DNA from 3 places in the Streptosporangium longisporum genome. Region 2 is predicted to be linked to each of the others. Evidence: riboswitches for the same ligand, from Rfam matches in the RefSeq annotation. Region 2 holds a riboswitch; each other region holds the start of a gene.

Region 1 (9,565 bases), on a different contig from region 2:
CCGGCCTTCTCGCGGTCCGGGCTTCCCGCGATCCGGTCCGGCCTTCCTGGGATCCGGGGCGGCGTCCCCGTGGTCCGGGCGGTTTCCGGCCGTTCCGGGCTGTTTTCCCGGGCGATACAGGCGCAGACTGGGCGGATGGAGTCGCGAGCGGCGGTGGACGACGCGGCGCTGGGGCGCGAGGCATGGGCGGTGCTCGACGCGAACTGGACGGGGTCGGCCACCGTCCCCGCCCCCGGCCTCTACCCGCACCAGTGGAACTGGGACTCCACCTTCGTGGCGATCGGCCTGGCCCGCCGGGACACCCGCAGGGCCGGGACCGAGCTGCTCAGCCTGATGGCGGGGCAGTGGGGCAACGGGATGGTGCCGCACATCGTCTTCCAGCCCGTCCGGGCGGAGGTCTACTTCCCCGGGCCGTCGGTGTGGCGCTCCCGGGAGCACCGCTCGGCCCCCCACGGGGTGGGCACCTCGGGGCTGACCCAGCCGCCCCTGCAGGCGCTGGCGCTGTGGCGGATCTGGCGGCACGCGGCCGACCGCGACACGGCCGCGGCCCTGGTACGGCGGCTCTACCCCATGCTGGTCGCCCAGCACGACTACCTCGCCACGGTCAGGGACCTCGGCGGGGCCGGGCTGGCCGCGATCGTCCACCCCTGGGAGTCGGGAATGGACGACAGCCCCGTCTGGGACGCCCCGCTGGAGGCGCTGCCGGTGACCGGGGCCCCGTACCGGAGGGCGGGGGGATCCTGCGGTGAGGGACGGCCCGGCGGCCACCACGACCCCTTCGTCACGCTCGCCCTGCGCTACCGCGACTCCGGCTACGACCCGGCCTACCTGCGCGACGAGCACCCGTTCGCGGTCGAGGACCCGATGTTCAACGGCATCTGGCTCGCCTCCTGCCAGGCCCTGGCCGAGCTGGCGCCGGTGGCCGGCGCGGACGCCGGGCCGCACCGGGCGGCGGTGGAGCGGATCCGCGCCGGGCTGCTGGAACGCCTGTGGGCCGACGGCCTCTTCCGCGTCCGCGACCTGCGCGGCGGAGGGCTGAGCCAGGTCTGCACGGTCGGGTGCTTCGGGCCGCTGCTGGACCGGGAGCTGCCCGCCGACCGGGTCGCGGAGCTGGTGGGGGTGCTGGAGTCGGCCCGCTTCATGGGGGCGGCCGGGTACCCGGTGCCCAGCTGCGAGATCCGAGCCCAGCAGTTCGACCGCTCCCGCTACTGGCGCGGGCCGTCCTGGGTGAACACCAACTGGCTGCTGCGCCGGGCCGCGGCCGTCCACGACCTGGCGGGACTGGCCCGGATCCTCGGGGCGAGCACCCTGCGCCTGGTACGGCAGGCGGGTTTCCGCGAGTGCTTCGACCCCTTCGACGGCAGCGGCCGGGGCAGCAGGGACTTCTCCTGGTCGGCGGCGCTCACCCTGGACCTGCTCGCCGATACCGTGGAGGAATGAGGCTCTTCAACCGCATGCCCGCCGAGGTCCGCGCGGCCGTCGTCCCGGGTGACCGGGTGCTCACCTACGCCGGAGGGCCGGACGGCTACGTGATCGCCGCCGACCGGGCCCTGTATCTGGGGGACGTGCGCCTGCCCTGGTTCCAGGTGGACCGCGGCGCGTGGGACGAGGAGGGGCTGACGGTCGTCACCACGGACGGGCGGTCGCACCGGGCGCTGCTGCCCGAGCCGGGCCGGATCCCCGAGGCCGTACGGGAGCGGGTGACCGCCTCGATCGTGGTCAACCAGTACGTCCCGCTGGACGCCCGCGGGGGAGTGCGGCTGGTGGCCAGGAGGGCCGAGGCCGACGAGCTGGTCTGGGAGCTCGTCTTCGACGCCGGTCTCGACCCGCACGACCCGGGCCTGCGCGCCCTGGCCGAGCAGGCGCTGGAGGAGACGCGCCGCAGCTTCGGCGTCTGAACGGGACCCGGCGGGCCCCCGGCGTCCGGACCGGTCCCGGGACGACCCACGGCCCCTGAGCGGCTCCCGGTCTCAGGACGCCCCCACGCACCCGGAACGGCTCCGTACACGCGAAAAGGCCCCCGAGGGGGCCTTCGCACCTGCGGGCCGCTCCCGGCCCGCAGGTCCGGAAGCGGCGCGGGGATCAGTACGGCGCGGAGGTCCGCTGGTTCTCCGGCCAGCCGGTGCCGGTCTCGTCCACCTCGTCGCCGTGCCAGCCGTTGGCCGACTTCAGGAACGGCAGCCGGTTCTTGGCCACGTCGCTGACCTTGTCCTTCGCCACGCCGGTGGCCCTGGAGACCTTGGCGCCCACCAGGCCTGCGGTCTCCTGCACGGACGGGTTGTCGGAGACCCGCTGGGCCATCCGCTTGATCTGCTCGTAACGCTCCCGTCCGGCACGGCTCCCCAGGACGTACCCGGCCGCGAATCCCACACAGAACATCATCCGATAACGCATGTCCACCTCCACAAGCTGTTCCGCCGGACCCCGTGATGCGATCACCTGCGGATCGCCACTCGTCCCGCCCCTACCCCGGAGTATCGATGCGACACACACCCATGGAGTGCGCTAATCTATTCCTGCGCCGCAAGGAACGGGGAACATCCGCTCCGACCAGCGCAAAGCGCGATCCCGTGTAGCTCAATCGGCAGAGCAGCCGGCTGTTAACCGGCAGGTTATAGGTTCGAGTCCTATCGCGGGAGCCATCACGAAGGCCCCGGAAGCCCCGCTTCCGGGGCCTTCGGCGTCTCGTATCCCGATTCAGCGGACAAAGCACAGCGAATCACAGAAAATGAGATCGCCGTGCCCGGGGCTCCGTGATCGCAGCGGATGGACCGGAGCGCGGCTGCCGCGGACCACACCGATCGCAGCGGGGAAGGGCCGCCGCGTTCAGGGCACCGTGCCGCCCGGAACGGCCGTCGTGCCCGTGAGCCACATTGGGTGGTTTTGCTGTGCTCACCTGGCGAAGGTCCCGGCGTCATGCCCCGGATCCGGTCCATGTCGTCCCCGAGGCGCCCCCGGCCGTCGCGCGGACCCCGGCCGACGAGAGGGCCGCGGCCGACGTGGAGGCCGCGGCCGAGGACTATCTGAGGTTGTTCCACGCGGAGAATCCCGGGGCAGGTGACCCGCGGGAGCGCCTGCGCGAGGTCCGGCAGGAGATAGCCCGGACCGGCACGTACACGCACACCCCCAGCGAGCTGGTCTTCGGCGCCCGGGTGGCCTGGCGCAACAGCGGCAGGTGCATCGGCCGGCTGTACTGGCGCTCGCTACGGGTGCGCGACCGGCGGTACGTCACCACGGCCGAGGGCATCGCGGTCGAGTGCGTGAACCACCTGCGGGACGCGGCCCCGGCCCGCAGGATCCGCCCGACGATCACCGTGTTCCCCCAGGAGCGGCCGGGCGTCCCCGGGCCCCGGATCTGGAACGAGCAACTGATCCGGTACGCCGGCTACCGGACGGCGGACGGCTCCGTCGTCGGGGACCCGCGCTATGTCGCCTTCACCGAGATGCTGCGCGGGCTGGGCTGGCCGGGCGGCCCCGGGAGCCCGTTCGACGTCCTGCCGCTGGCGATCTCGGTGGGGGAGGGGCCGCCGCTGCTGTCCACGCTCCCCGGCGACGCCGTCCTGGAGGTCGCGCTCTCGCACCCGGTCCACAGCTGGTTCGAGGAGCTGGGCCTGCGCTGGCACGCCGTACCGGTGATCTCGAACATGTGCCTGGAGATCGGCGGGGTCTGCTACCGGGCGGCGCCGTTCAACGGCTGGTACATGGGCACCGAGATCGGCGCCCGCAACCTGGCCGACACCGACCGCTACGACCTGACGCCGTTGATCGCCCGGCGCCTGGGCCTGAACACCGGCACCGACCGCTCGCTGTGGCGGGACTACGCCATGGTGGAGCTGAACGCGGCGGTGCTGCACTCCTTCGAGCGGGCGGGGGTGACGATGACCGACCACCACACCGAGTCCCGGCACTTCCTGATGCACCTGGAGCGCGAGGAGAAGGCCGGGCGGGTCTGCCCGGCCGACTGGAGCTGGATCGTTCCGCCGATGTCGGCCTCGGCCACGCCGGTGTTCCACCGCTACTACGAGGACAGGCGGATGACGCCGAACTTCGTCCACCACCCCGACTCCCTGGAGCGCGGTCTCGGCCGCTCCTGCGGGCCGGGAAGCTGATCACCGGTCCGTCCTCCCCCCGGAGAGGTCCCGCCCCTGCTGACGCCGGGGCGGGAAAAGGTGTAGAACGATATTCTGTAACCTCGGGACGGAGGTTCTGACGCGGGTGCCCCGAGGGCTCCCCGGAGGGAGGCGGAATGCTCGACCTGGTGCTGTCGTCGGTCGAGGGGGGCGTGCTCACCCTGACGTTCAACCGGCCGGACCGGCTGAACGCCTGGACCGACGAGATGGGCAGGCGCTACTTCGACCAGCTGGCCGACGCCGAGAAGGACCCCGAGGTCCGGGTGATCGTCGTCACCGGGGCGGGGCGGGGTTTCTGCGCGGGCGCGGACTTCCGGACGCTCACCGCCATCCAGGACGGCTCCTACTCCGGGGAGCCCGACCGGCGTCCCACCACCTTCCCGACCACGATCCGCAAGCCGGTCATCGCCGCCGTCAACGGTGCCTGCGCCGGGCTCGGCATGGTCCACGCCCTGGTCTGCGACCTGGTCTTCACCGCGGACGAGGCCAAGTGGACCACCGCGTTCGCCCGCCGCGGCCTGGTCGCCGAGTACGGCCTGTCGTGGATCCTGCCGCGCCTGGCCGGCCAGGCCGCGGCCATGGACCTGCTGCTGTCGGGCCGTACCTTCACCGGGGCCGAGGCACGCGAGCTGGGGCTGGCCGTCCGGTCGGTGCCCGGGGAGCGCCTGATGGAGGAGACCATGGCCTACGCCCGGGAGCTGGCGACCCACAGCTCACCGGCCTCGATGGCGGTGATCAAGCGGCAGGTCTGGGGCGACTGGCAGCAGAGCCTGGAGTCCTCGGAGTCGGCGGCCGTGCGCCTGATGGCCGAGTCCTTCACCCGCCCGGACTTCGTGGAGGGCGTGGCCAGCTTCGTCGAACGCCGCGCCCCCGCCTTCCCACCGCTGTAGACGAGCCCTCGTCGTGGACGGGCCCTTGATGTGGAAGGGCCCGTCTGGTCGTGCGGGTTCTGCCGGGTCAGGCGGGCTCAGGTGACCAGGGAGAGCCAGTGCGGAGTGGCGCCGAAGGGAGGGGTTCCGGCGGTGACGGCCTTCATCAGCCAGGCGGCCGAGTCGCGGGCGTTCTGCACCACGTCGGGCGGGTACGCGTACCGGATCCGGTGCTCCTCGAACTCGTCCTCGTCGTCCAGGAAGATCCGCCTGGTGCGGCCCTTGAGCACGTCACGGCGGGTCCGGATCACGTCGAGGTCGAGGTCGATCATGGTGACCTCGCCGTCGCGCCACTCGGGCACCGTGGAGATGTCGCAGTAGATCTCGTGCTTGTTCGGGGCGGCGTTGAAGGCGGCCGTCCACCAGGCGTCGCGGGGGAAGAGCATCACGAAGGGCTGCGGCCAGGCGATGGCGGGGCCGTCCCCCTTGTGGCCGCTGGAACCGGCCACGCAGCCCGTCCACACCCCGTGCTCGTCCTCGCCGAGCAGCAGGCCGCGGTGGTGCCAGTGCAGCGATCCGTCGTACTTGCGGTAGACCACGTTCACGATCTCGTAGGACATCCTTCGACAGTAGGGCTTGACAATGATCCATGCATTTCCTACCTTTTAAATAGGTTAAACGCGTCGATGTGAGACCCCGGCCGGCTGACCGGCGCCCCTTCCGTCGCGAGGGGCGCCTCCGGGGAAAACCCGGCGGCACGGTCGGCGTGCCGCGGACGCGGCCCCCGCCGGGCCGCCGAGACGTGTACGGGAGTGCCACATGTCGCAGAGCGCCACACCGGAACCCGACCATCCCGAACCCCTCGCCCTCGATCCGGACGGCGTCCCGGCCGGGGAGCCGGTGATCGTCAAGGGGATGGGGCCGGCCCTGGCCGGCCTGCTGGTGCCGCTCACCTCGGGCAGGGGCGGCCGGTTCGCCCGCGGGTACGACGGGGAGCTGGTCTACCTGCCCGGCGGACGCGAGCCCCTGCTGCACGTGGGGTCCTCGCGCGGCGTGCCGCACCACCGCGGGTTCGCCCACCCCTTCGGCGGCGCCGAGCCGCCGGTGCCGCGCTTCGTCACCCGCGACACGCTGGGCACGGGGCCGTGGAACCTCCGCCGCGACCTGTGGCCCCTGGTGGCCAAGGAACTCGCCTTCGCGTACTACCACGAGCTCATCACCGCCCACCCGGAGCGGACGCGGTCGACCTGGGAGGAGTTCGAGGAGGCCTTCGCGGCCGAGGAGTGGAACAGCCCCGCGATGCGCAGGCTCGTCCGCGCCGCCGTCCCCCGGCACCCCGACCGGCTCGACCTCGACCGTCTCGACCGGCCGCTGCACGGCATCCGGTTCGGCGACCGGGCGGGGGTGCGCAGGTGGATGCGCGGCTACCTCGCCGCCGACCTGGAACGGCGCTCCGACCCGGCGCACAGCGCCGACCACGCCATGGTCCTCGCCCTGCTCTCCGTCCGCGCCGTCCTCGCCGAGGCCGGCGTGTCCGACCCCTGGTTCCGGGAGTTCTCCGACCATCTCGCCGGTGGCTCGCCCGCGTCGTACCTGGAGGAACTCCGCGCACTCGCCGAGGCGGGCGTGGTCGTCTTCCTCGGCGCCGACCTGGTGATCGACCGGTACGAGGGACGCTGGCGGGCACAGAGCCCCACCGCCCCGGGGGCCGTGACCTCCGCGGTCCTCGTCGACACCGGACGGCCCGTGTGGTCGCCGGACAGGACGGCGGTCACGGCCTCGGGCGCTGACCCGTGGGCCAGGGCGCCGCGCAGGAGACCGGCCACCAGGACCGAGACGAGGTACTCCAGGATCCTCACGACGGCTCCGGTGTGGGGACGGCACCCCATCTGATCCCGCACGGCACGCCCCCCGGCCCGGTCGCGTCCGCCACGGCCGCGGGGGAGGTCCCCGCCCGGTCCCGCCCGTTCTCGTGCGAGACCCGCACGGTCCCGCACGGCACGGCTACGTCGCGGGGTGGCTCGGCACGGCCTCGGGGACGGCGTCCGTGCTCCGGTGGCCGAGCCTGCGGATGTCGGGCAGGAGCAGCACGCCCAGGCAGGAGACCGCCAGCAGCGCCGCGGCCCCGTACAGGGTGGGGGCGGTCCCCGCGGCGGTGGCCAGCGGCCCGGCCAGGGCCATGCCGAGGGGCATCAGCCCGAGGGAGAGCAGCCAGTCGTACGCCGACACCCGGGAGATCGCCTCGGCCGGGATGTGCTCCTGCACCAGGGTCTCCCACATCGGGGCCATCAGCGCCAGGCCGCCGGTCATCAGCCCGTAGGCCACCGCGACCATCGGCGCGGACATCCCCGCGGCTAGCAGGGCGAGCGGCAGCGCGCCGAGCGCCAGCACCAGGTTGGCGACGACCAGGGGCCGCTTCGGCCTCACCCGCAGGGCCAGCAGCGCCCCTCCCAGGGCGCCGATCGTGCCGCCCTGCACGATCGTGCCCCAGGCGAGCTCGCCGCCCAGGGTGGTGACGGCGAGCACCGGCCCGATGGTGATCAGGACGCAGCGGCTCAGGTTCCACATGGAGTGGCCGATCAGGTTGGTCCAGTACCACCGGTGCCGTCGCATCTGCGTCCAGCCCTCGGCGAGCTGCCGCAGGAACGGCTCGTGCGGCGTGGGCGGGATCGGCGCGAGCCGGAGGCGGCCCAGCAGGACCGCGCTGACCGCGAACGTCAGCGCGTCCAGGAGCAGTGCCCAGCCGGCGCCGACGGTCAGCGCCAGGGCGGTGGCGATCCCCGGGCCGAGCAGGATGGACCCTCGCTGGGCGATCGCCATGAGCGCGTTGGCCCGGGAGAGGTGCTCCGGGGCCACGGTGGCGGGCACCAGGCCGGTCGTGGCGGGCATGAAGAAGGCGGAACCCGCGCCGGAGAGGGCGGCCAGGATCGCCAGGTGGGCGATGTCGACCGTGCCGGTGACCAGCTCGAAGCCCATGGCCGCGTGGGCGAGACCGCGGACCAGGTCCGCGGCCACCATCACGCGGCGGCGCGGCAGCCGGTCGGCCCAGACCCCGCCGGGCAGCATGAGCGTCACCGTGGCGATCGACTGGGCGGCCAGCACGAGGCCCAGGTCGGTGGCCGAACCGGTCGTGGTGACGATCGCCAGCGCGAGCGCCACGGCGGTGATCGAGTCGCCGACGGCCGACAGGCTCTGCCCGGCCCACAGCAACCGGAAACGGGCGTCCCGCAGGGGGGACAGGGTGTCTCGCATGGGGGTCATGAGAGAAAAGTACTATGAAAACAAAATATATGCATTCATATCTTTGGGTCACCGGCGGGCGGCGTACCCTGTGGGCATGTCAGAGCCCGACTCCGTCGACCGTCACATCGCGCACTGGTCCCGGGAGCTGTCCGACCTCGACCCGCAGCTCGAGGGGATGGTCACGCGCATGCAGATGCTCGTGCGGCTGCTCAAGCGGCACAAGGAGGAGTGGCTGGCCGCCGGAGGGCTCAAGCCGTGGGAGTTCCAGATCCTGCACCACCTGGTGGCCACCGGGCCGCCCTACCGGGCGGCACCCTCGACGCTGGCCGAGTGGCTCGACACCCACCCGGCCACGCTGACCAACCGGCTCGACCGGCTGGAGAAGGCCGGATACGTCGACCGCGTGCACGACCCGGCCGACCGCCGCCGCCTGCTCGTGGGGCTCACCCCGGCCGGCCGGGCCGCCTGGCAGGAGCGCATGGACGAGGGCGACCGGTCGGAACGGGCGCTGTTCGCCCCGCTGGACGCGAACGAGCGGGAACTTCTCGACGGCCTCCTGCGCCGCCTGGTCCGCGCGGCCGAGCAGGAGGGCCCGCCGCTGATGCCCGACTGGCCGGCCGGCCCGAAGGCGCCCGTCCCGCCGGGCCCGTCCTCCGGTCCGGCCTCGGACGCGACGACCACGCGATAGGGCGGCAACTCCGGCCATGGACCCGGACACGGCCCTGGACATGGCCGCGGCCCCGGACGCGGCCCCGGACACGGCCCGGCCCCGGACATGGAGGCGGGCCCGCGCGGAACGCGGGCCCGGGACGGGACGAGGGGTTCAGGCCAGCCGGCGGGCTCCCGCCGCGGGCACCGCGGGATAGATCTCCGGTGCGGCCCATCCGCGCTCGGCGTAGGCGCCGGTGACCGACGCGCGTACCGACTCCACCCGGTCGTCGGCGACCAGCGCGATGGCCGACCCGCCGAACCCGCCACCGGTCATCCGCGACCCTCGGGCCCCGCCCCGGATCGCCGACTCCACGGCCACGTCCAGCTCCGCGCAGGAGACCTCGAACTGGTCGCGCAGCGACAGGTGGGAGGCGTTCAGCAGCGCCCCGATCTCCTCCACCTTCCCGGCCCGCAGCAGCCCGATCACGGCCTCCACCCGGTGGTTCTCGGTCACCACGTGCTGGGTGCGCCGACGCTCGTCGCCGCTGAGCCGCCCGAGGGCGTCCGCCAGGTCGGTGACGTCGCGGAGCGCGTCGACACCGAGGTGCGCGGCGGCGTTCTCGCAGTCCCGTCGGCGGTCGCCGTACTCCCCGCCGGCGTGCGAGTGGTGCA
Region 2 (9,565 bases):
GCGGCAGGCAGGGTGCGCCCACCCTGGGGTTCAACCGCCTGGCCCAGGGGATCTTCCAGGGGTCGGTCTTCCCGGGCAGCGACTACGCCTGGGTGGCCACCAACGCCGCCTGGACGGCCGTCCCCGGTGTGGACAACGGCGAGGGCGGCACGGTGCCCGTCGCCGGGGCCCGGGTCGCCATCGAGGGGGCCTCGGTCTGCCGTTCGGGCTCCACCACCGACTGGTACTGCGGTCTCATCCAGCAGCGTGACGCCAGCGTCACCTACCCCCAGGGCGCCGTCTTCCAGCTGACCCGTACCAGCGTCTGCGCCGAGCCCGGGGACTCCGGCGGACCGTTCATCGCCATCGACCAGGCCCAGGGCGTCACCTCCGGGGGATCGGGCGACTGCGCCGTCGGCGGCGTCACCTACTTCCAGCCGGTCGGCGAGATCCTCACCGCCTACGGCCTGGCCCTGAGGACCACGGCGGGCAATCCGCCGCCGCCGACCACCGGCACCTGCACCGGCTACCCCACCACCTACACCGGCGCGCTGGCCGCGGGGAGGTCCGTCTACCACCCCAGGAGCGTCTACTACCGGGCGGGCATCCCCGGGAACCACTTCGGGTGCCTGGACGGCCCCGCCGGTGCGGACTTCGACCTGTACCTGCAGAAGTGGAGCCGCTCCGCCTGGCGGGTCGTCGCCTCCTCCAGGAGCGCCGGCCCCGACGAGAAGATCACCTACAACGGGACGCCCGGTTTCTACCGTTACCGGGTGGTGAGCGTGGCCGGTTCCGGTGCCTACACCATAGGGCTCAGGGCGCCGTCCCCGCTCTCGGTCCGCAGCGGGTCCTGACCTCCGGCGGCCGCCTCCGGGCGGTCCGGTCCCCGGTCCGGTGTTCCCGCACGGTTCCGGCACGGTTCCGGCCCGGCCCCGGACCGGTGTCAGGGCCGGTGCCCCCGGCCGCCGCCGATGTCCGTGTCCGGCAGGTAACACGACGTGTCTCATACGGTGAGACGGCTTGCCGGGACGGCGGGGTGGCGAGGTAGAGTGCTGGAGACCTGCGCATCAGGTCGACAACTGAATACGTGCTCATCCAGAGGGGTGGAGGGACCGGCCCTGCGAAGCCCCGGCAACCCTCCCGGTTCAAGACTCGTGATCTGACGAGGTCGGCCGGGACAGGTGCCAATTCCGGTCTGTGACCAGGGTGGTCGCAGACGAAGATGAGGGAAAGGCCTCGCTTCATGGCGCTCGCAACCACTGAGAACATCACCTCGCTCGCCCACCAGGACGCGGGTGGGAGCTTCGGCCCCGCCGTGGCCCTGTCCTGTCGCGAGTGCGGTGCCCGCTACGACCTCGGCCCGAGCTTCGCGTGCATCGAATGTTTCGGGCCCCTCGAGATCGCCTACGACTTCGGGCGCGTGACCCGGGAGCAGATCGCCGAGGGGCCGGCCAACATCTGGCGTTACCGCTCACTGCTGCCCGTCCCGGCCGACGTGGCCACCAAGCCCAACATGGCACCCGGCTGGACCAAGCTCGTGAACGCCCGGAACCTGGCGCGCGAGCTCGGTATCCGCTCGCTGCACGTGAAGGACGACTCGGGCAACCCCACGCACTCCTTCAAGGACCGCGTGGTGGCCATCGCCGTGGAGGCGGCCCGCACCTTCGGCTTCCACACCCTGTCCTGCTCCTCCACCGGCAACCTGGCCGGTGCCGTGGCCGCCGCCGCCGCGCGGGCCGGGCTGGACTCCTGCGTGTTCATCCCCTCGAACCTGGAGCAGGCCAAGATCGTCATGGCCTCCGTGTACGGCGGCAGGCTGGTGGGCATCGAGGGCACCTACGACGACGTGAACCGTTTCTGCTCCGAGCTCATCGGCGACGAGCTGGGCGAGAAGTGGGGCTTCGTCAACGTCAACCTGCGGCCGTACTACGCCGAGGGCTCCAAGACGCTGGCCTACGAGATCGCCGAGCAGCTCGGCTGGCGCATCCCCGACCAGATCATCGTCCCGGTGGCCTCGGGCTCCCAGCTCACGAAGATCGACAAGGGGTTCAAGGAGCTGATCAGGCTCGGGCTCGTCGAGGACACCCCGTACAAGATCTTCGCCGCCCAGGCCGAGGGGTGCTCGCCGGTCTCGGCGGCCTACAAGGCCGGCCACGACGTGATCCGCCCGGTCAAGCCGGACACCATCGCCAAGTCGCTGGCGATCGGCAACCCGGCCGACGGCCCCTACGTCCTGGACATCGCCCGCCGTACCGGTGGCGCGGTCGAGGACGTGACCGACGCCGAGATCGTCGACGCGATCCGGCTGCTGGCCAGGACCGAGGGCGTCTTCGCCGAGACCGCCGGTGGCGTCACCGTCGGCGTGCTCCGCAAGCTGGTCGCCTCGGGCACGCTCGACCCCGACGCGGAGACCGTGGTGCTCAACACCGGGGACGGCCTCAAGACCCTGGACGCGGTGGCCTCCGAGGCGCGTCCCACCGCGGTCATCCGGCCCTCGCTCGACGCATTCCGTGCGGCCATCGCCTAAAAATCGTGAAAGGTACCGAACTATGAGCGTTTCTGTGCGGATTCCGACGATTCTCCGGACGTACACCGGTGGTGCCGCCGAGGTGAGCGCGGAGGGGGAGACCCTGCGCGATGTTCTGCAGAAGCTGGACGCGGACTTCCCGGGAATCGGTGCCCGGATTCTTGATGAGACAGGCAAGATTCGCCGTTTTGTCAATGTCTACGTTGGTGACGAGGACGTCCGCTTCGCCGAGAACCTGGACACGGCCACCCCCTCGGGCGCGCAGATCTCCATCATCCCGGCGGTGGCCGGGGGCTGAGCCTCCGCCCGCCCGGCGCCCGGCCCCGGCGCTCCCGCGCCGTCGCGTCGTCCCCGGCCCGCCCCCGGGCCGCTCCTGGGCCGCCCGGATCGCCGGTGGGCCCGGGGCCCCGGCCCCCGTCCGCCATCGACATCTCCCCACGACACCCGCACGGCTCAGGCCGCGCGGGTGTCTTTTTTATGACCCGGACTCATATTTCTTGCGCATGAAGAGATCGTACAAATTTAAACTAACTACTAGTGATAGTCAAACTATGTTCTCGTACGAAAAACTCGCGTAAACGGGCAGTTTGGTGCTTGACTCTGTTGCTCGACCACTTCTCACAGGTATGGTCGAGGGCGATCGACGTGGCGAAGTTCGCCCGGAGATTGAGGACTTCGCGAGAGGAATGGGCGTCGTCCTAAAGACCAGTAAGAGGAGTCACAAGTGGCGCAGGGCACCGTCAAATGGTTCAACGCGGACAAGGGCTACGGCTTCATCGCGGTAGACGGTGGTAAGGATGTGTTCGTCCATTACTCCGCGATCATGATGGACGGCTACCGGGCACTGGAGCAGGGCCAGCGGGTGGAGTTCGAGATCACCCAGGGTCAGAAGGGCCCCCAGGCCGAAGCCGTCCGGACGGTCTGACCCGGCCGTCCCCGACCTCTCCGGGCGGGCGGCGGATCCCGCGGAGTCCCGCACAGTCTCGCGGAGCACCGCGGAACCCCGCGGAGCCCCGCGGATCGCGGCCTGTCCGACCGCTCCGCACGCCCGCCCCGACGTCCGGTCCGGTCCGGCCGGTCCGTCCGGTTCGAGCCCGGTTCACCCCGGGCCGACGTGATCCGGTCTGGTCCGGCCTGTCCGGCCTGTCCGGCCTGTCCGGCCCGATCCGGCTTGGTCCGGCTTGGTCCGGCTTGGTTCGAGCGATTCGTTTCGTCGGGCCCGGGTCCGTCCCCGCGGGGACGGACCCGGGCCTTCGCTCTGCGCGGAACGGTCCCGCCGTCGTCGAACGGCGAAGGACGCCCCGCGCCACGGCGGGCCGGGTGTCGCGCCCGGTGGATCGCCCCTGACGTGCCACGAGACGGCCGGTGCCGTACCCCTGACGCGCCGTCGTGAAGGCGTGACGTCCCCTGGTGCGACGCAGGTCAGGCGATCGCGGCTTGCACTCGGCAGGGTAGAGTGCTAAACAGTTTGTTGGCACTCGCACATGAGGAGTGCCAACCTGGATCGAGGCGATGGGGCCCGCCGAACGGAGTCGTGGGCCCACATGCCGTCGCGGGCGTCGGCTCGGTCCGGAGCAAGCCACCCTGTATCTGGGAGGTCTAGCCGTATGGCAGCCAAGATGATCGCGTTTAACGAGGACGCCAGGCGCGGTCTCGAGCGTGGCATGAACCAGCTCGCGGACGCCGTGAAGGTGACCCTCGGCCCCAAGGGCCGTAATGTCGTTCTGGAGAAGAAGTGGGGAGCCCCCACCATCACCAACGATGGTGTCTCCATTGCGAAGGAGATCGAGCTCGAGGACCCGTGGGAGAAGATCGGGGCAGAGCTCGTCAAGGAAGTCGCCAAGAAGACCGACGACGTCGCGGGTGACGGCACCACCACCGCCACCGTGCTCGCTCAGGCTCTCGTACGTGAGGGTCTCCGCAACGTCGCCGCCGGCGCCAACCCGATGGCCCTGAAGAAGGGCATCGAGGCCGCCGTCGAGCGCGTGTCGGAGGAGCTGTCCAAGCTCGCCAAGGACGTGGAGACGAAGGCGCAGATCGCCTCCACCGCCTCGATCTCCGCGGGCGACCCGCAGATCGGCGAGATGATCGCCGAGGCGATGGACAAGGTCGGCAAGGAAGGCGTCATCACCGTCGAGGAGAGCAACACCTTCGGTCTCGAGCTCGAGCTCACCGAGGGCATGCGCTTCGACAAGGGCCTCACCTCGATGTACTTCGTGACCGACCCGGAGCGGATGGAGGCCGTCCTCGACGACCCCTACATCCTGGTCGTCAACTCCAAGGTGTCCGCCAACAAGGACCTGCTCCCCGTTCTCGACAAGGTCGTGCAGGCCGGCAAGCCGCTGCTGATCATCGCCGAGGACGTCGAGGGCGAGGCCCTGGCCACCCTGGTCGTGAACAAGATCCGCGGTCTCTTCCGCTCGGTCGCCGTCAAGGCGCCCGGCTTCGGTGACCGCCGCAAGGCCATGCTGGGCGACATCGGCATCCTGACCGGTGCCCAGGTCATCAGCGAGGACCTCGGCCTCAAGCTGGAGTCCACCACGCTGGACCAGCTCGGCCGGGCCCGCCAGGTCATCGTCACCAAGGACGAGACCACCATCGTCGACGGTGCCGGCGACGCCGAGCAGATCGCCGGACGGGTCAACCAGATCCGCGCCGAGATCGAGAACACCGACTCCGACTACGACCGCGAGAAGCTCCAGGAGCGTCTCGCCAAGCTGGCCGGCGGCGTGGCCGTCATCAAGGCCGGCGCGGCGACCGAGGTCGAGCTCAAGGAGCGCAAGCACCGCATCGAGGACGCCGTTCGCAACGCGAAGGCGGCCGTCGAGGAGGGCATCGTCCCCGGCGGTGGCGTGGCCCTGCTGCAGGCCGGCGCCAAGGCGTTCGACAAGCTGGAGCTCTCCGGCGACGAGGCCACCGGTGCCGCGATCGTGAGGAAGGCTCTTGAGGAGCCTCTGAAGCAGATCGCCGTGAACGCCGGCCTCGAGGGTGGCGTCGTGGTCGAGAAGGTGCGCAACCTTCCCGCGGGTGAGGGCCTCAACGCCGCCACCGGCGAGTACGTCAACATGTTCGAATCGGGCATCATCGACCCGGCCAAGGTGACGCGTTCCGCTCTGCAGAACGCGGCGTCCATCGCGGCGCTGTTCCTCACCACCGAGGCCGTCATCGCCGAGAAGCCCGAGAAGGCCGGTGCCGCTCCCGCCATGCCCGGCGGCGGTGGCGACATGGACTTCTAGTCCATACGCTTTCGAAAAAGAGGCGACCCCCGTCGGGGCCGCCTCTTTTTGTCGTTCACCGTCCGGTGCGGCCGTGTGGCCGTCCTGGCCGTGCGGCCGTGCGGCCGTGTGGTCAGCCGAGCTGGTCGGGGAGAGGCCGGGCGTGCAGCACGGTCAGCGAGGTGACCGCGCGGGTCAGCACCACGTACAGGCGGGCCAGGCCCCGGGGTTCGGCGGCGACGATGTCGGCCGGCTCGGTCACGATCACGTGGTCGTACTCCAGGCCCTTGGCCAGGGTGGCCGGGACGACCAGCAGGCGGTGGTCGGCGACCGTGTCGGGGCTCAGCACGCGGTGATCCAGGTGGGACAGGGCCGCGGAGGCCGCGTCCACCGAGGCGTCGGGGACGATGACGCCGATCGACCCCTCGCGGGCGAGCGCCTCCTCGGCGGCGCCGGACAGCGCCGTGTCCAGGTCCGTCACCCGCCGTACCGACAGGGAGCCCGCGCCCGGCCGCAGCGACCGGGGGGCGGCCAGGCCCGGAGCCACCGAGGGCAGCAGCCTGGCCGCGTAGTCGAGGACCTCGCGAGGCACCCGGAAACCCAGGGTGAGCTCGGTGACGCTGCCGTCCTCGAAGCCCAGGTGGGTCAGCACCTCGGTCCAGGAGCGCGCGGACCAGGGCGTGGTGCCCTGGGCGAGGTCGCCCAGCACGGTGGCCGACCCGGTACGGCAGCGCCGCCCGAGCGCCCGCAGCTGCATCGCCGACAGGTCCTGGGCCTCGTCCACGACCAGGTGGCCCAGCGGTACGGTCCGCTCGATCATGTCGCCCAGCTCGTCCATCAGCGCGGCGTCGGCCGCCGACCACTTCGCCGAGCGGAAGGACTTGGCGGGCTTGGCCCAGAGCAGCAGGGCCTGCTCCTCGGGCGTGAGGTCGTTCTTGGCCGCGGCGGCCAGGAAGGCGGGGTCGCTGAACAGCCGGTACAGCACCTGCTGCGGGGTCAGCTTGGGCCAGACCGCGTCCACCAGCCGCTTGACCGGCGCGGACCGGGCCACCGCCTCCTGCACCCGGTCGTCGGGCGACTCGCCGCGCTGCTCCATCCGGACGAGCACCAGGTGGGCGAGGCGCTGGGCGAGCGTCGCGCGGCCGGGCCCGTAGCGGACGGTGCCGCGCAGGGCGGCGACGATCTCGCGTACCTCGTGGTCGGCGACCCGGTAGCGGTTGATCCCCTTGGTGTACAGCACGCCCTCGGTGGGCTTGACGACGTGCATCCACAGGGCGCGCCTGAGCACCCCGACGATCCTGGCGTCGCCCTTGACGGTGCCGGCCGCCGCCTCCTCGGGCGCGGAGTGGTCGCCGAGGATCCCCGCGACCGTGGTCTGGTCGACCTTGACCTCGCCCAGGGCGGGCAGCACCGAGGAGATGTAGGAGAGGAAGGCCCGGTTCGGGCCGACGATCATGACGCCCGACCGGGCGAGCCGTTCGCGGTGGGTGAAGAGCAGGTAGGCCGCCCGGTGCAGGCCGACCGCGGTCTTCCCGGTGCCGGGGGCGCCCTGGACGCACACGGTGCGGGTCAGCTCGGAGCGGACGATCTCGTCCTGGTCGGGCTGGATCGTCGCGACGATGTCGCGCATCGGCCCCGAGCGGGGGCGCTCGATCTCCTCGGTGAGGATCCTGCTCTGCGCGACGGCGGTGCCGCCCTGGTCGAGACGCTCGTCCTCGTAGGCGGTCAGGTCGCCGCCGTGGTAGCCGAACCGGCGGCGCCGTACGACGTTCATCGGCTCGGACGGGCTGGCCTGGTAGAAGGCCCGGGAGACCGGGGCCCGCCAGTCGATGACCAGGGGGCGGCTGCGGTCGTCGTGGACGTGCCTGCGCCCGACGTGGATCGTCCCGGGCAGGTCGTCGCCGGCCTCCCGGTCGAGCCGGCCGAAGAACAGGGGGGTGCCGGAGTGGTCGGCGAGCGCCGCGACCCGCTGGTCCAGCAGCCCCTGCAGGACCTGCTGGGAGACCCAGTCCCCGGCGGCGTCGGAGGACAGGGAGGCGGCGTGCTCGCGCATCGCGCGCAGCGCCGCCCTGGAGACGGCCAGGTGTTCACGTTCGGCGGCGAGGATCCGGGCGGGATCGGAGGATATGTCGGGGGCCAGTTGGTGTGCGGGCACGCTGAAGCGCCTCCCATTCATGAACGGAGGTGGTGGTCATCGGGCAGCGAATCGACCAGCCTAGCGGCGACGCTCACGCGCCTCAAAGGGATTAGGGCCGGGTGCGGAGCGGCGCCCCGGGACCTCGGGCGGGCACGCGTCCTTCCGGGCGGCCCGCCCCCGTATGAATCGTCGTGACGACGCCTTCATCGATCATCGGATCGTCATTCAACGGCCATCGCGGTCATTGTCCGGGCCGACGTCGAGACCGTTCCGTAATCACTCTGGTACTCTGGGTAATTCCGTGCGGAAATGATGAAAAAGGCAGCCGAACATGGTGACTCGCGCAGATCATGGGGGTATGTCGCCAGTGGCCGCAGAGGCCTAGCGAGGGGGTGGTCTGTTTGTCGAAAGCCCGAGGGATTTCGTGGGCCTGACACACACCGACGACGTGTTCGCCAGGTGGAGTCATTCTCCGGCGAGCACGTCGTCCGCGTCGATGATCTGGTAGGCGTAACCCTGCTCGGCCAGGAAGCGCTGCCGGTGCGCGGCGAAGTCCTGGTCGACCGTGTCACGGCTGACCACCGAGTAGAACCGGGCCCCGCCGCCGTCGGCCTTCGGCCGCAGCACCCGTCCCAGCCGCTGTGCCTCCTCCTGCCGTGACCCGAAGGTGCCCGACACCTGGATGGCCACCGCAGCCTCGGGCAGGTCGATGGAGAAGTTGGCGACCTTGGAGACGACCAGGACCTGGATCTCCTTGTCGCGGAACGCCTGGAAGAGCCGCTCCCGCTCCTTGACCTTCGTCTCACCCTTGATCACCGGCGCGTTCAGGTGCTCGCCCAGCTCGTCCAGCTGGTCGATGTACTGCCCGATGACCAGCACCTGCTCGTCCAGGTGCCGCCGGACCAGCGCCTCGGTCACCCGCGTCTTGGACGGGGTGGTCGCGCAGAACCGGTAGCGCTCCTCGGACTCGGACATCGCGTACGCCAGCCGCTCCTCGTCGGTGAGCGTCACCCGCACCTCGACGCAGTCGGCCGGGGCGATCCAGCCCTGGTTCTCCATCTCCTTCCACGGCGCGTCGTACCGCTTGGGGCCGATCAGGGAGAACACGTCGCCCTCCCGGCCGTCCTCGCGCACCAGCGTCGCGGTCAGCCCGACCCGCCGCCTGGCCTGCAGGTCGGCGGTCATCCGGAAGATCGGCGCGGGCAGCAGGTGCACCTCGTCGTAGACGACCAGACCCCAGTCGCGGGCGTCGAACAGCTCCAGGTGCCGGTAGACGCCCTGCCTGCGGGTCGTCATCACCTGGTACGTGGCGATGGTGACCGGCCGGATCTCCTTCTTCGTACCGGTGTACTCGCCGATCTCGTCCTCGGTCAGCGAGGTCCGCTTGAGCAGTTCCTGCTTCCACTGGTGGGCCGAGACCGTGTTGGTCACCAGGATCAGCGTGGTCGCCTTGGCCTGGGCCATCGCCGCGGCGCCCACGATCGTCTTGCCCGCCCCGCACGGGAGCACCACCACGCCGGAGCCGCCGTGCCAGAACGCCTCGGCGGCCTCGCGCTGGTAGGTGCGCAGCTCCCAGCCGTCCTCGGTGAGCTCGATCGGGTGGTGCTCGCCGTCGACGTACCCGGCCAGGTCCTCGGCGGGCCAGCCCAGCTTGAGCAGGTGCTGCTTGATGTTGCCGCGCTCGCTCGGGTGCACGGCCACGCCGTC
Region 3 (9,565 bases), on a different contig from region 2:
ATCATGCTCCCCGGACCACGGGACCCGCCCCGGATCGTGGGCGCCCTGATCAGCCGAGGGTGAGCGTGACGTTGTCGATCAGCCTGGTGGACCCCACCCGTGCCGCCACCGCCAGGATCGCCTCGCCCGCGTGGTCGTCGCCGACCTCCGTGAACGTCGCCGGATCGACCAGGACCAGGTAGTCCAGGGCCAGCGACGGCTCGGCGTCCAGCACCGCGCGGGCGGCACGGCGGACCCGCGTCGCCGCATGCTCCGCCGACCCCTCGGTCAGCGCCCTGGACAGGGCCAGCGCCACCTGCCGGTCCCGCGGCGACAGGTAGCGGTTGCGGCTGGACAGCGCCAGCCCGTCCGGCTCGCGGACCGTGGGCGCCCCTACGACGGTGACCGGCACGTTCAGGTCGGCGACCATCCGGCGGATCATCGCGAGCTGCTGGGCGTCCTTCTGCCCGAACACCGCCACGTCCGGCCGGACCAGGTTGAACAGCTTCAGCACCACGGTCAGCACCCCGTCGAGGTGGCCGGGCCGGAACTCCCCCTCGACGATCGATCCCATCGCCCCCGCGGAGACGCCGACCTGCCTGCCGGGCGGGTACATCTCCTCGGCGGAGGGGGCGAAGACGATCCCCACCCCCTCGGCCCTGCAGATCTCCAGGTCGGCCTCGAACGTACGGGGATAGCGGGAGAAGTCCTCGGCGGGGCCGAACTGGAGCGGGTTCACGAAGATGCTCACCGCCACCTGGTCCGCCCGCTCACGCGCCAGCCGGACGAGGGAGCGGTGCCCCTCGTGCAGCGCGCCCATGGTGGGCACGAGCGCCAGCGTGCCCGCGCCGGAGAGGGCGCCCGCGCCGATCCCCAGGGTCTCGCGCGCCTTGACCAGTCCTGCGTGGTCGTCCGCCACGATCACTGCGACCTCCGGGGGGTGATGCTCCGGCTCCCTGGCCGGAGGGGGGTGACGCTCCGGCCAGGGAGCCGGAGCGGGGGGACGTCCGCGAAGCGGCCGCTCGGGGGCCTCAGGTCCATGTCAGGTCCACGTGTTGCCGCCCAGCGCGTCCAGCAGGCGCTCGGCGGCCTCGGGCTTGAGCAGCCCGGCCGCCAGGGCCCGGTCGGCGGTGAGCCTGGCCAGCGCCACGTAGGCGTCCGCGGCCTCGGGGGCGGCGAGGATCAGCGCGTCCACGTGCCTGCGGACGGTCCCGGCGTCGCCGCGCACCACCGGCCCGGTCAGTCCGGCGATGCCGAGCCTCAGCACGTTCTCCAGGGCCGCGCCGAGCAGCGGGCCGAGCATCCGGCCCGGCTGCTCCACGCCGATCCGCCCCAGCAGCTCCGAGGACTCCGCGATGAGCGTGACCATGTGGTTGGCCGCCCCCGCCAGGGCCGCGTGGTACAGCGGCCGGTCCTCGTCGGCGATCCAGACCGGCTCACCCTCCATCTCGATGACCAGGGCCTCGGCCACCGCGCGGAGCGGGTCGGGCGCGGTCACCCCGTAGGAGATGCCGGTCAGGCGGCGCAGGTCGTCGTCGCGGCCGGTGAAGGTCATCACCGGGTGCAGCGCCAGCGGCAGCGCCCCGGCCTTGATCGCCGGGTTCAGCACCGCCAGCCCGTACGCGCCACTGGTGTGGGCCACCAGCTTGCCCCGCAGGTCGGCGCCGGTGCCCACCAGGCCCGAGACCAGGTCGGGCAGTACGTCGTCGGGGACCGTCAGCAGGACCAGGTCCGCGCCGGCCACCACGTCCTCGGGCCGGACCGGGACGAGCCCGAGCCGCTCGACCGCCCGCTCCCTGGAGGCGTCCGAGACGCCGCTCGCGGCGACGACCCGGTGCCCCGCCCTGACCAGCGCGGCACCGAGCGCCGAACCGACCCTGCCCGCTCCGACCACTCCGACGGCCAGGCGTGCCGGGCGATCGACTGCGTCCATGACGTCCCGTCCTTCGACCATGTGGGGGCTCCGTGCCCGATTGACCAGCGTAATGGGCCGTGCCGTGGTGACCGCCTCAAGGCGCTCGTTCGGTCCCGGCGGCGAGGTTCCCCCACAAGAGTGCCAAACCGGATCTCCGGAGGGGCGCAGGGACCCGCGGAAGGTCTGGCGGTGACGGGAACCGGACGTCCGGGGACGCGCCGACGCGGCCTCGTCCGACGCCACGCGGGCCGGTGACAGAATGCGGTCATGTGCTCACTCCAATCGTCGGCACGAGTTGATCTCGTTCCCCCGCCCCGCCGGGTAGCGTCTGAGGACGTGTGGCTCACCTGGCGCGCCGCGATGGAGCATGCGCTCTACGGCGAGAGCGGTTTCTACCTCCGGGAGCGTCCCTCGGGTCACTTCCGTACCTCGGTCGGCGTCTCCCCGGTGTTCGCCGAGGCCGTGCTGCGCGAGCTAGTCGCGGTCGACGAGGAGCTCGGCGGCCCCGGGACGCTCGACCTGGTCGACATCGGCGCGGGCGAGGGCGTTCTGGCGAGCGGCGTGCTCGCCGCGGCCCCGGCCTCGCTGCGGCGGAGGCTGAGGGTGACCGCGGTCGAGCTGGCGCCCCGCCCCGCGGCATTGCCCGAGGAGATCGTCTGGGCCAGGGCCGCGCCGGACGGGATCTGCGGCCTGGTGATCGCCAACGAGTGGCTGGACAACATCCCGGTCGACATCGTCGAGCAGACGGCCACCGGGCCCCGGCTGGTGCTGGTCAACGTCATCGACGGCGAGGAGCGGCTCGGCGGCAGGCCGGGTGACGCCGACCTCGCCTGGCTGAACCGCTGGTGGCCGATGCGGCTCACCGGCGAGCGGGCCGAGATCGGCCGGCCGCGCGACCGGGCCTGGGCGTCGGTGATCGTGCGCCTGGCCCGTGGGCGGGCGATCGCGATCGACTACGCCCACTCGGCGGACGACCGGCCGCCCTACGGCACGCTGGCCGGGTACCGCGACGGGTCGACGGTGGCGCCGGTGCCCGACGGGTCCTGCGACATCACCGCCCACGTGGCGCTGGACGCCTGCGCGGCCGCCGGTGAGAGCGCCGGAGCCGTCACCACGGCGCTGACCACGCAGCGCGAGGCGCTGCGCGCCCTCGGCGTCACCGGACGGCGCCCACCGGCCGAGCTGGCCGGCCGCGACCCGCGCGGCTACCTGAGGGCCCTCGCCCGGTCCTCGGAGGAGGCCGAGCTCATCGCGCCCGGCGGGCTCGGCGGGTTCGGCTGGCTCTCCCAGACCCGCCAGGGCCTGCGACGGTGAACGCCGGGGCCCGCGAACCCGCCCGGCCCTCGCCCGGCCTCGCGGACCTCGCCCGATCCCGGACCTCCCGGCCCTCGCGGACATCCCGGACCGAGGCTCGTCCCGGACCTCCCGGGCCTCCCGGACCGAGGCTCTTCCCGGATCCCCGGACCGGGGCGAACCGTCGGCGCGTGACCGCGAAGCCGGTTCAGATCCGTACGTCGAGTGAGGTCAGGCCCCGGATGACGTAGCCCGGCCCCCAGGTGGGTTCGGCGACCGGCTCCATCCTCGGCGCCTTACGCAGCAGGGCGCCGAACGACTCGATCAGCTCGATCCTGGCCAGCGGCGCGCCCAGGCAGAAGTGGATGCCCGCGCCGAAGGAGATGTGCGGGTTGTCGGCCCGGCCCACGTCGAGGCGGCCGGGGTCGGCGAAGACCTCGGGATCGCGGTTGGCCGAGCCGAACAGCAGGGCCACCTCGGCGCCCCTGGGGATGTCGACCCCGCCCACCGAGACGTCCTCCAGCACCCATCGCTCGAACATCTGCAGCGGCGTGTCCCAGCGCATCAGTTCCTCGATCGCGGTGGGCAGCAGTCCCGGATCGGCGCGGAGCCGCTCCAGCTCGGCCGGGTTGCGGAAGAGCGCCCACCAGCCGTTGCCGGTGACGTTGACGGTCGCCTCGTGCCCGGCGTTGAGCAGCAGCACGCAGGTGCCGACGAGCTCCTCCTCGGTGAGCCTGTCGCCCTCGTCGGCCACCAGGGCGAGCGCGCTGATCAGGTCGTCACCGGGGTCGGCCCGCCGGACGCGGGCCAGGTCGACGAGGTAGGCGGAGAATTCCTCGGCCGCCCGTACGGCCGCGTGCTGGGCCTCGACGGACGGCCGCAGCTCGTACATGCCGCAGATCCGGGCCGACCAGGGCCGGAGCAGGTGCCGGTCCGCCTCGGGCACGCCGAGCATCTCGGCGATCACGGCGACCGGGAGCGGCTCGGCCACCTCGGCGATCAGGTCCCCGCCACCGCGCTCGACGAAGTCGTCAACCAGTCGTCCGGCCATCCGGGCGACCTTGGGCCGGAGCGCCTCGACCATGCGCGGCGTGAACGCCTTCGACACCAGCCGCCTGAGCCGGGTGTGCACGGGCGGCTCGACGTCGAGCATGCCCGCCCTGATCACCCGCCAGAACGGGTCCTGGAACCCGGGGTCGTCCGGCCTGCCGAACTCGGCGTGGGTGGCCACGTGCAGGTAGGAGCGACCGAGCCTGCGGTCGCGCAGCAGCGCGTTGACGTCGGCGTGCCGGGCGACGAGCCACTGGCCGGTCGGCTCGAAGAAGTCGACCGGCCGCTCCCGTCGCAGTTCGTCGTAGGCGTCGTACGGGTGGGCGACGAATTCCGGATTCCAGGGATCAAAGCGCACGTGAGCATCGTAATCCCCCACCTGGGGCCGGGCCGGTCCCCCTACCCCGCTCACCCGGCGCCGCTCACCCGGCCGTCCAGCTCCGTTCACCCGGCCGGACACCCACCGGCCGCCCGCCCGGCTTCACGCGGGACGATCCGTCCCGTCCGGTCGCACATCGGTCCCGGTCTCGGCTCCGGTCACGGACCCGCTCCCGGCCCCGGTTCCCGTCCCGGCTCCGGCGCCGGACCGCGCCCCGGCCTCCGCCGCGGACTCCGAGTGGCCCCGCGTCCCCGGCACGGCCGGCTCGCCCTCCCCCGAGGAGGCGTCCGGCTCGGCCTGGTAGCGGGAGTGCAGCTCGACCGGCTTCTGCGCCGTCTTGCGGCGCATCCGGATGTTCAGCAGCTCCACCAGCAACGAGAAGGCCATCGCGAAGTAGATGTAGCCCTTGGGGATGTGCTGCTCGAAGCCCTCGGCGATCAGCACGACGCCGATCAGCACCAGGAAGGACAGCGCGAGCATCTTGATGCTCGGGTGCTGGTCCACGAAGCGGCTGATCGGACCGGAGGCGAACAGCATCACCAGGACCGCGACGACGACGGCCGCGATCATGACGCCCAGCTCGTCCACCATGCCGACCGCGGTGATCACCGAGTCGAGCGAGAAGACGATGTCGAGGATCATGATCTGGACGATCACGGAGGCGTAGGAGGAGGCCATCCTGCCCCCGCCGTGGCCGGAGTCGCCCTCCAGGCTGCCGTGCATCTCGTGGACGCTCTTGGCCAGCAGGAACAGGCCGCCGAGTATCAGGATCAGATCTCGCCCGGATATCCCCTGCCCGAACACCTCGAAGAACGGCTCGGTGAGCCTCACCACCCAGGCGAGGGCCACCAGCAGGGCGAGGCGGCTGAGCAGGGCCACGAGGAGGCCCAGCCTGCGCGCCCGGTCCCGCTGCTCGGGAGGGAGCCTGCTCACCAGGATCGAGATGAAGATGATGTTGTCGATCCCCAGCACGATCTCCAGAGCGACAAGGGTGAAGAACCCTATCCATATCTCCGGGTTGGTCACCCAGTCCATTGCTTCCTCCTTTGTCGGCCCGTGGGGGAACAGAGCCGGCCGGCGGCCAGAACGGTTCTTCGGTTGACTCCCTGGACGACCGGGAGCCTCCAGGAGTTCCTCGCGCGCCCTTCCGTGTCGAAAGTCACCCCCGGTACCGGCCTGCGGCGCGTGTCCGGACTTGCGGAAGGGCGGCGGCCGTCGGTTATAGTTCCCCCGTAGGTCATGAGTGCCAGTGACAAGCCCCGGCTCGCTGGCCGGCAACCCTCGCGTCCGCGGCGGGGTGCCCCGGGTGAGGACCTGGTCCGGCACGAGGTGTGCCGGGCAAGCGCGGGCTTCGGGTGCCTATGTCTCATGGGTCGAGGTCCGATGACCTCGAAGGAGCACCGGCATGTCCACCCTGACGATCTTCGCCTCCACCACCGCTTTCACCGCTTCCACCGACGACGCCCGCACGGCCCACGCGACCGTCACCCCCGCGGCGCCGGCCACCGCGACCGGCGGACGGCCGATCCCCGCCGTGCTCGGCTCGGACCTGGAGGTCCCGGTGAAGGGCGGCAGGCTCGTCCGCTACGCCAACCTCGACTACGCCGCCAGCGCCCCCTGTCTGGAGCCGGTCAGCGCCGCCGTCGCCGCCGCGCTCCCGGCCTACTCCAGCGTCCACCGCGGCGCCGGGTACGCGTCCCAGCTGACCACGGCCCGCTACGAGCAGGCCCGGCACACGGTGCGCGCCTTCGTCGGAGCCCGCCCGCACGACTCGGTGATCTTCACCCGCAACACCACCGACGCGACCAACCTGCTGGCCCGGAGCCTGCCCGAGGGGACCACCGCGGTGGTCTTCGACACCGAGCACCACGCCTCGCTGCTGCCCTGGGACCGCGCGGTGCGGCTGCCGGTGCCGGCGTTCCCCGGCGAGGCCGTCCGCGCCGCCGACGAGGCGCTGTCCTCGATCGAGGGCCCGGCGCTGCTGGTGGTGACCGCGGCCTCCAACGTCACCGGCGAACTCTGGCCGATCGCCGCGCTGGCCCACATCGCGCACCGGTACGGCGCGCGCATCCTGGTCGACGCCGCGCAGCTCGTCCCGCACCGCCGCCTCAACCTGACCGCGCTCGACCTGGACTACGTGGTCTTCTCCGGTCACAAGCTCTACGCCCCCTTCGGCACGGGCGCGCTGGTCGGCCGCTCGGACTGGCTGGCCGACGCCGAGCCGTACCTGCGGGGCGGTGGCGCGGTGAGGGCCGTCACCGACGACGGGGCCGAGTGGCACGACGACCCCGAGGCCCGGCACGAGGCCGGCACCCCGAACGTGCTGGGCGCCGTCGCCCTGGCCGCGGCCTGCGACGCCCTGTCCGCCACCGGCTGGACCCCCCTGGTCCGCGAGGAGGAGCGCCTGCTCACCCGGCTGCGCGCGGGCCTGGCCTCGATCCCCGGCGTGCACGAGCTCTCCCTGTGGGGCCCGGACCACCCGCGCGTCGGCATCGTCTCCTTCGTGGTGGACGGCCTCACCGCCCGCGAGGTCGCCGAGACCCTCTCCGGGGACCACGGCATCGGCGTCCGCGACGGCAAGTTCTGCGCCCACCCCTTCGTCCGCCACCTGCTGGGCGCCAAGGACGGCGGCTGCGACGACGTCACCGCCTCGGCGGTACGCGCCTCCATCGGCATCGGCACGACCGAGGAGCACGTGGACCGGCTGATCGGCGCCCTGCGGGATCTTGCCTCGCGCGCGTGACGTGACAGCATGGACCCATGACCGAACCTCGTGCCGAAGGCGCTCCCCGTGAGCTGAGCGTGGGGATGGGGGCGGGGGCCGCCGCCGTGGGCGGCGCGCACGGCAAGGAACTCGCGACCGAGGACATGATCCTCAACATCGGGCCGCAGCACCCCTCCACGCACGGCGTGCTGCGGTTGCGGCTCACCCTGGACGGGGAGCGGATCGGCTCGGCCGAACCGATCGTGGGCTACATGCACCGGGGCGCGGAGAAGCTGTTCGAGGTGCGCGACTACCGGCAGATCATCGTGCTGGCCAACCGGCACGACTGGCTGTCGGCGTTCGCCAACGAGCTGGGCGTCGTGCTCGCGGTGGAGCGGATGCTCGGCATGGAGGTGCCGGTCAGGGCGGTCTGGACGCGCACGCTGCTGGCCGAGCTCAACCGGGTGCTCAGCCACCTGATGTTCCTCGGCTCCTACCCGCTGGAACTCGGCGCGATCACGCCGGTCTTCTACGCGTTCCGGGAGCGCGAGACCCTGCAGGCCGTGATGGAGGAGATCTCCGGCGGGCGCATGCACTACATGTTCAACCGGGTCGGGGGCCTCAAGGAGGAACTGCCCGAGGGGTGGACGGGCCGGGTCTCGGCGGCCGTGGCCGACGTGCGGCGGCGGCTGCCCGACATCGAGGACCTGGTCTCCGGGAACGAGATCTTCCTCGCCCGTACCCGCGGGGTGGGCGTCCTGGACCGAGAGACGATCATGCAGTACGGCGTGAGCGGCCCGATCGCCCGCGCCTCCGGCGTCGACATGGACCTGCGCAGGGACGAGCCCTACCTCGCCTACGGCGAGCTGCCGGTGAAGGTCGTCACCCGCTCGGCCGGGGACTGCCACGCCCGGTTCGAGGTGCTGCTGGAGCAGGTGAAGGTGTCCCTGGACCTGGCCGACGCCTGCGTCGAGCGGCTCCGCGACCTGCCCCCGGGGCCGATCAACCAGCGCCTGCCCAAGGTGCTCAAGGTCCCCGAGGGCCACACCTACGCGTGGACGGAGAACCCGCTCGGCGTCAACGGCTACTACCTGGTCTCGCGCGGGGAGAAGACGCCGTGGCGGATGAAGCTCCGCTCGGCCTCCTTCAACAACGTCCAGGTGCTCCGCGAGCTGCTCCCGGGCCATCTGGTGCCCGACATGGTCGCCATCCTGGGCTCGATGTTCTTCGTCGTCGGCGACATCGACAAGTGAGGGACGGCCCGGAACACATGACCGAACCCGCCCGGGACGGGGAGCGGACGAGCTCCCCCTCGGACACCCCCGCCTCTCCCGGCCCTCCCGCGGACGCCCCGGACGCCCCCGGCTCCCCCGCGGACGCCCTCGGCTCCCCCGCGGACACGCCCGCCGTCACCGCGGGCGTCTCCGGCACCTGTGGCCCCGCCGCCCCGCAGGGCCGGACACCCCTGCGGCGGGACCGGTACGTCGACTGGCTGCGCGCGGTCAGCCTGGTCGTCGTGGTGGTCTGGCACTGGGCGTTCACCATCCTGGAGTGGGGGCCGGACGGCCCCTCGCCGACGAGCCCGCTGGGCTTCACCTCGGGCCTGTGGATCCTGACCTGGCTGCTGCAGGTGCTGCCGCTCTTCTTCTACGTGGGCGGGCACGTCCACCTGCTGTCGTGGAACCGCGCCCGCGAGCGCGGGGTCGGCATCGGCGCCTTCGTGTGGCGGCGCATCCGCAGCCTCGCGATCCCGGCACTGGCGCTGGCCGGGACCTGGATCGTGCTGGGCGTGTTCGTGACGTGGGCGTTCGGCATCGGCTGGATGGACCGCGTGGTGCTGCTCGTCATCAGCCCGCTCTGGTTCATCGGCGTCTACCTCGTGCTGATCGCCCTGCTCCCGGTGGCGCTCTGGCTGCACCGGCGCTACGACGTGCTGGCGCTGATCTGGCTGGCGGGGGCGGCGCTGGTCGTCGACGTGCTGCGGCTGCGCTACGGGTACGAGGCCGCGGGCTGGCTCAACATGATCATCGTCTGGGGGCTGGCCCACCAGGCCGGGTTCTTCTACGACCGGGTGGTGGCGCTGCCCCGCCGCTTCGACGTGGCGATCCTGTGGACCGGGTTGTTCGCCCTGTTCGGCCTGGTCTACTCGGGGATCTACCCGGGCTCGATGGTGGGCGTGCCCGGCGACAAGCTCTCCAACATGGCGCCGCCCACGTTCGTCATCGTGGCACTGCTGATCTTCCAG

The links. Region 2 has a riboswitch for S-adenosylmethionine ahead of thrC (threonine synthase). Riboswitches for the same ligand answer to the same signal wherever they lie in the genome.
Region 1: another riboswitch for S-adenosylmethionine. It lies ahead of ABD832_RS22040 (hypothetical protein); the one in region 2 lies ahead of thrC (threonine synthase).
Region 3: another riboswitch for S-adenosylmethionine. It lies ahead of ABD832_RS12380 (aminotransferase class V-fold PLP-dependent enzyme); the one in region 2 lies ahead of thrC (threonine synthase).

Annotation. Positions count from the first base shown of each region.
Region 1 is NZ_BAAAWD010000012.1:180,842-190,406, reverse strand. Features, by position in the region: gene ABD832_RS22075 (MGH1-like glycoside hydrolase domain-containing protein) at 136-1,440, shown strand; gene ABD832_RS22070 (hypothetical protein) at 1,437-1,898, shown strand; gene ABD832_RS22065 (YtxH domain-containing protein) at 2,083-2,394, opposite strand; tRNA gene ABD832_RS22060 (tRNA-Asn) at 2,567-2,642, shown strand; gene ABD832_RS22055 (nitric oxide synthase oxygenase) at 2,889-4,109, shown strand; gene ABD832_RS22050 (enoyl-CoA hydratase) at 4,247-5,020, shown strand; gene ABD832_RS22045 (DUF402 domain-containing protein) at 5,098-5,619, opposite strand; SAM riboswitch class IV at 5,672-5,783, shown strand; gene ABD832_RS22040 (hypothetical protein) at 5,819-6,892, shown strand; gene ABD832_RS22035 (MFS transporter) at 7,004-8,260, opposite strand; gene ABD832_RS22030 (MarR family winged helix-turn-helix transcriptional regulator) at 8,337-8,930, shown strand; gene galK (galactokinase) at 9,066-9,565, opposite strand, start outside.
Region 2 is NZ_BAAAWD010000014.1:459,041-468,605, reverse strand. Features, by position in the region: gene ABD832_RS25455 (S1 family peptidase) at 1-833, shown strand, start outside; SAM riboswitch class I at 1,068-1,208, shown strand; gene thrC (threonine synthase) at 1,223-2,506, shown strand; gene ABD832_RS25445 (MoaD/ThiS family protein) at 2,529-2,804, shown strand; gene ABD832_RS25440 (cold-shock protein) at 3,231-3,431, shown strand; gene groL (chaperonin GroEL) at 4,114-5,742, shown strand; gene ABD832_RS25430 (HelD family protein) at 5,855-7,876, opposite strand; gene ABD832_RS25425 (DNA repair helicase XPB) at 8,324-9,565, opposite strand, start outside.
Region 3 is NZ_BAAAWD010000006.1:1,801,346-1,810,910, reverse strand. Features, by position in the region: gene panC (pantoate--beta-alanine ligase) at 50-877, opposite strand; gene ABD832_RS12400 (Rossmann-like and DUF2520 domain-containing protein) at 1,022-1,912, opposite strand; gene ABD832_RS12395 (SAM-dependent methyltransferase) at 2,231-3,208, shown strand; gene ABD832_RS12390 (cytochrome P450) at 3,396-4,595, opposite strand; gene ABD832_RS12385 (TerC family protein) at 4,719-5,651, opposite strand; SAM riboswitch class IV at 5,852-5,967, shown strand; gene ABD832_RS12380 (aminotransferase class V-fold PLP-dependent enzyme) at 6,022-7,359, shown strand; gene ABD832_RS12375 (NADH-quinone oxidoreductase subunit D) at 7,377-8,573, shown strand; gene ABD832_RS12370 (acyltransferase family protein) at 8,591-9,565, shown strand, end outside.